DNA from 2 places in the Methylophaga frappieri genome. Region 1 is predicted to be linked to the other one. Evidence: predicted binding sites of a transcription regulator. Region 1 holds the regulator's gene; the other holds the start of a gene.
What was found. The regulator FNR, encoded in region 1, switches genes on or off when oxygen is low (the NO sensors DNR and NnrR bind a similar motif). The targets are predictions, from matches to a motif close to TTGATNTANATCAA.
Positions count from the first base shown of each region.

Region 2: the regulator FNR is predicted to act here: its motif matches at 2,095-2,108, upstream of ccoN (cytochrome-c oxidase, cbb3-type subunit I).

Region 1 covers NC_017856.1:1,997,675-2,000,809, forward strand. Annotated here, with positions in the region: gene hisH (imidazole glycerol phosphate synthase subunit HisH) at 1-282, opposite strand, end outside; gene hisB (imidazoleglycerol-phosphate dehydratase HisB) at 317-910, opposite strand; gene fnr (fumarate/nitrate reduction transcriptional regulator Fnr) at 1,010-1,759, shown strand; gene Q7C_RS09555 (OmpW/AlkL family protein) at 1,845-2,519, shown strand; gene murJ (murein biosynthesis integral membrane protein MurJ) at 2,532-3,135, opposite strand, start outside.
Region 2 covers NC_017856.1:479,857-482,991, forward strand. Annotated here, with positions in the region: gene ccoO (cytochrome-c oxidase, cbb3-type subunit II) at 1-530, opposite strand, end outside; gene ccoN (cytochrome-c oxidase, cbb3-type subunit I) at 541-1,965, opposite strand; gene Q7C_RS02215 (Mth938-like domain-containing protein) at 2,284-2,688, opposite strand; gene Q7C_RS02220 (integration host factor subunit beta) at 2,692-2,985, opposite strand; gene rpsA (30S ribosomal protein S1) at 3,104-3,135, opposite strand, start outside.

The sequences.
Region 1 (3,135 bases):
TTCCTCACTAAAACTGAGCATGGCTTGCATACCGAGGCAAATCCCTAAAAACGGTTTTTCGCTGGCAGCTTGTTTAAGCAGGCCCAATAAATCACGAGACTGCAATTCACTCATGCAATCACGAATGGCACCAACACCAGGAAACACAATATGGCTGGCAGCTTGAATTTCCGCTGCTTCTGCTGACACCACAACCTGTGCGTCAGGGGCCACGTTTTCCAGTGCTTTAGAGACAGAGCGGAGATTGCCCATGCCATAATCAATAACTGCAATCCGGGACATAATGTTATACGCCAGCCAGCCTCAGGGCGTCAGCTTACAATGCGCCTTTGGTTGAAGGTAACTGACCGGCAGCACGCTCATCAATGCTAACAGCCATCCTTAAAGCACGACCAAATGCTTTGAAAATGGTCTCAGCAATGTGGTGGGCATTGCGTCCTTTCAGATTATCAATGTGCAGCGTAATGCCCGCATGGTTGACGAGCCCCTGAAAGAACTCGTAGAACAATTCGACATCGAATTCGCCAATTTTGTCACGGGTAAAAGTGACATCAAATTCCAGTCCTGGTCGTCCTGATAAATCAAGCACAACGCGGGATAAGGCTTCATCAAGCGGCACATAGGCATGACCGTAGCGAATAATGCCTTTTTTATCGCCTAATGCTTTTTTAAGGGCCTGCCCGATAGTAATGCCCGTATCTTCAACCGTATGGTGCGCATCAATATGCAGGTCACCATTAGCTTTGATATCCAAATCAAACAGCCCATGTCGAGCAATTTGCTCCATCATGTGTTCTAGGAAGGGGACACCGGTCACGGCTTTGAATTGGCCTGACCCATCCAAGTTGAGAGAAACCTCAATTTGGGTTTCGAGCGTGTTACGCGCAATTATTGCGCTGCGAGCGGTCATGATTTTTCCTGAAAATTTCCGAATCAAAGCAAATAATAACCGTTTGAGGCTAGTGTTTAAAGCGTTATCATGTCGTAAACGGCCACGCTAGGAAATAACATGGGTCAAGCAGACAGTTTACTACCGCTGATAAAGGATGTTGCCAAGGCCGAACAGGCACAAACCTTGGCTTGTCAGTCTTGCGCGTTGTATCGGCTTTGCTTGCCATTGGGGCTGCATCGCGAGGATTTGGTTGCACTGGATCAAATCATTCGCCGGCGCGACAGTTTTCGCCGAGGACAACGCCTGTTTGAAAGTGGCTGTGATCTGACATCACTTTACGTAGTGCGCAGCGGCGCATTCAAAACAACGGTGTCAGCTAAAGATGGCAGAGAGCAAGTGACGGGGTTTTATTTCCCTGGAGAATTTATTGGGCTGGATGCACTCCATCTAAATACCTACCCTTCCACAGCTCGAGCTTTGGAACTGAGCAGTGTTTGCGCGTTACCTTTTGATAAGCTCCAAATGGTCAGCAAATCGATTCCCGCGTTACAACATCAATTACTGACGCGGTTGAGCAGAGCCTTATCTGACGACAAAGACTTGTTGTTGTCGCTAGGCCAAAAATCAGCTGAGGAAAAGTTGGTGACGTTTTTAATAGCGCTGTCAACGCGTTTCAGTGAGCGTGGTTTTTCTGCGTATAACTTTCAGTTGCCGATGTCGCGGGGTGACATTGCCAACCATTTAGGTCTGGCATTAGAAACGGTTAGCCGTATTTTTACCCGTTTACAACAAGCAGATCTGATCGCGGTGCAGGGAAAATCTTTGACTTTGTTACAACCAGAGGCGTTGCAAACTAAAGCAGGCTAAAACGCATCATCGTTGATCTGGATCAAAGCGACTTTATTCACCCTTTGTATGATGAAAACACCACAACATCATACGGAGCGGTTTCATGTTTTTTCGTCATTTTTCGTCATTGTTAATAGGATTATCCTTCGCCTCAGCTAGTTTGCCTGCATTTGCCTATGAGGCCGGTGATTGGCTGATTCGCGGGCGTGTAATAACGGTTCAACCCCAAGATCACAGCGGTACCCTGCACATTAATGATGCGGATACGCATCTCGCTGGGGTCAAAGTGGATAACGATACGGTACCCGAACTCGATATTACCTATATGTTGACTCGGCATTGGGGGCTAGAGTTAATCCTGGGCTTTTCAGAGCATACGGTTACCGGTGAAAAAAACTGGCAGGCGCTTGGAGACGTTATTGACAGCAAAGTGTTACCACCCACATTGACGTTTCAATATCACTTTCGACCTGACGCTGCCATACGCCCTTATGTCGGTGCTGGAATTAACTACACTTACTTTTTTGATAGTAAAGTGCCGAATGCCTCACCACTGGCGCAGTCTGGTGATGAGGTATCGCTCGATAGCTCATGGGGTTTAGCCGTTCAGGCCGGTATGGATGTGGCGTTAGGAGCGGATTGGTTTGTGAATCTGGATGTGAAATATCTGGATATTGATACCACCGCGTACTTTAAAAACACCAGCGTTGGTCGCGCTAAAATTAATGCGGAAATTGATCCCCTGGTTTGGGGGGTGGGCATTGGTCGGCGTTTTTAAGGCGATTTGGCATCAGGTCTTGGGTTTTAGCAGGCTGGAAAGACGAATTCCCAGTGCAAACAGGATCAGAAAATAACTGAATGCCCCACCGCCAATGAGCATCGCAAGCCACTGACTTCGTTGCCAGGCAGTGGCTTGTTGCCAGCTACTGATGTCGGGATTCAGTGTGATTAAAAACAGCACCAATAGCCCGTTTGCGGCAATCAGGCGTAGGTAAAAACCCAGCCAGCCTGGGTTGGGTTGATAAATCGCGGCTTTTCTCAGGCCGTGATAGAGCAGAAATGCATTCAACATCGCGGACAGTGCAGTCGCTAAAGCCAGTCCGACATGAGCGAGATAGAGCATCAACACGATATTTAGCCCCATGTTCGCCACCATGGCGATAATGCCAATACGAACTGGGGTTTTGGTGTCTTGTCTGGCGAAGTAGCCAGGCGCTAAGACTTTAATAAAAATAAAAGGCAGTAAGCCAATGCTGTATGCCATCAGGCTGCGGGCTGCCTGATGGGCATCTTCGGTACTAAAAGCACCATATTGAAATAAGGCCAGCAGCAACGGTTCAGCGAGTAGGAACAGCCCAAGCATAGCAGGTGTGCCGATTAAAAAAACCCAGCGT
Region 2 (3,135 bases), 1.2 Mb from region 1:
CGCATTGCTCGAACCCGTTTTTCAACATCATCAGGATTCACCAACGCATCATCTAACCAAGGATAATTCGGCATGATTGATTCAGGCACGACACTACGCGGGTTGCGTAAATGTTGAATGTGCCAGGCATCAGAATATTTCCCGCCAACCCGAGCTAAATCAGGTCCAGTCCGTTTTGAGCCCCACTGGAAAGGATGGTCATACTTGGACTCTACCGCGAGTGAGTAATGACCGTAGCGATCTTTCTCGTCTCGGAATGGTCGCACCATTTGCGAATGGCACAAATAGCAGCCTTCTCGCTGATAGATATCACGGCCAGCCAATTCCAAAGCGGTATAAGGTCGAACACCTTTTAACTCTTCATACTCTGGAAACACATCATCCTCAAATGTAGTATCCAGATAAAACAACGGCACAATCTCAACAATGCCGCCGACAGACACAACTAGGGCTGTAGCCAAGACCAGCCCCCAGACATTTTGTTCAACCCATTCCTGAAAGCTGACACGTTTATTTAATTTTTTAGCCATTCCAGTTCCCTCAGATATTCGCAGCCGTTGCCATTTCTGCAGACGGTTTTCTAATCGCCTGACGAATGGTCACAGTGACATTGAACAGCATGATCACGGCTCCTGAGAAGAAGATGAAACCACCTACAGCACGCATCGCGTAGTAAGGATGCATCTGGGCTACTGATTCAACGAAGGTATAAGCGAGATTGCCGTATTCATCATAAGCACGCCACATTAGCCCCTGCATAATACCGGCTACCCACATCGCCGTTATGTACACTGCGGTGCCGATTGTTGCCATCCAAAAATGCAGATTGACAAGACGTACAGAATACATGCGTGTGCCCCACATACGCTCCACCATATGGTACAAAGCGCCAATAGAAACCATTGCCACCCAGCCAAGCGCACCAGAATGGACGTGACCAATGGTCCAGTCGGTGTAATGAGACAGTGCATTGACTGTTTTCGAGGCCATAACAGGCCCTTCGAAAGTAGACATCGCATAGAAAGCCAGTGACACAATCAGAAAACGCAAAATATAGTCCGTACGCAATTTATCCCAAGCACCACTCAAGGTGAACATGCCATTCAGGGCGCCGCCCCAGGAAGGGATAATCATTGCCAGCGAAATTGCGGCCCCCAATGAGCCAGTCCAGTCCGGTAGTGCGGTGTATTGCAAATGGTGAGCACCCAGCCAGACGTAGCCAAATACCAAGGCCCAGAAGTGAATTACAGACAGACGGTAGGAATAGATAGGACGATTCGCTTGTTTCGGAACAAAGTAATACATAATTCCCAAAAAGCCCGCCGTTAACAAGAAGCCTACTGCGTTATGCCCCCACCACCATTGAATCATGGCATCCTGAACACCAGAGAAAATTGAATAAGATTTCCACATGCTGACTGGAATAGAGAGGTTATTCACCACATGCAGGTAGGTGATCATGATCATCATTGCCAGGAAAAACCAGTTGGCAACATAGATATGAGAGTTTTTGCGAATTGACATGGTCATAATGAAATTGAACATGTACGCAATCCAGACCGCCGCTAACAAAATATCAAGTGGCCATTCCAACTCCGCATATTCTTTAGATTGGGTGATACCTAATGGCAAGGTAATCAAGGCACCTATCCACAACAGGTTTAAACCCCAAAAACTAAACCAGGCAAGTTTATCGCTCCACAGCCTGACACCACAGGTTCTTTGCACCACATAAAACGCTGTTGCCATCAATGTGCTGCCACAGAAGGCAAAAATAACGGTATTTGTATGCAGAGGTCTTAGCCGACCAAAGGAAATGTATGGATTATCAAAATTAAGCACTGGCCAAGCCAGTTCAGAGGCTATCCAGACGCCGATACCGGTCCCAATTACCAGATAGACGCAGGCCATATAGGCAAACCACTTGACGATGTCGTAGTTATATTGCTGTTGTTCCGCTTGCATGGCGATCACACCTTATATTTTTAGATTACTCTCTCGACGCAAGTCGTATGTCCTGAATGGCAACATGCCAACTAATCAGAGACTATGAAATTTTACATGAAAATTACCTGAACGGGTTTCCCCAGAATGCTGATCCATATCAAATTTTGGTCACATCGCCCATGTAAAGCCAGGTCAAAATCGACCGAGATTTTCCTAAGTTCGGATTGAGGGGTCAAGAAATTTACGGCGTCACTATTTTAAATAATGACTAAAAACAAATAAAATCAATTACTTGAATGTAAACTCTAATCTTATTTAGAATTTGCTAGTTAAGAATCATTCTAAATTAGGCCGCAAGCCGTTGTTTAATTCAGCCCACAACAAGGGCGCACGCCCTTCGCTTTGAATTAAATTAAAGGTTCGACAAGCCGGACCCATCGGCATAAACTCTGCGACGATACCCGCACTGGCAAACACGGTTTGCAATTGCCAGTTTTGTTCGCTGGCACCAGTTGGCGTGACAACAATCAAGACATCAAAAACGTGTTGGGAAAGCAACGACGTAACGCCCATTCTATTGGGCGCTTTCAAGCTAGGTGCAGACTGGATGCCTGCGTTGGAAAGTAAAACAGAACCGGTCAGTTTTTCGCTGCGACCTTCAGCGGTCTGAATCATCAGAAAACCATCACCATAATCACGAATTTGCAATAAACCGGTGAGGGTTTCCTGACTTATTTTCATCTATTAATCGAAACCCGCGGCAACATTAACGCGATCACGGAGTTCTTTGCCCGGCTTGAAGTGTGGTACAAATTTTTCGTCAAGCGAGACAGATTCACCACTTTTGGGATTGCGTCCCATCCGCGGTGGCCGGTGATGCAGGGTAAAGCTACCAAAACCACGAATTTCGATTCGGTCACCTTGAGATAAACTGTCGCTCATTTGTTCCAAAATCAATTTTACGGCCAGCTCTACATCGCGGTAATTTAATAGAGATTGTTTTTCGGATAGGATTTCTATCAAATCAGACTTGGTCATGTGTCTCTTTTATCCCGGCAAAATAAAAACCATCAAATGGCTTATCGTTCATTGCAGCAATTTCGGTACTGCAAAAAAAACAGGCATCCGAATTCGGATGCCTGTCCCTGTGACAGTTTTAGCTGTCTTTTTGATCCATTTGCTCTTTAA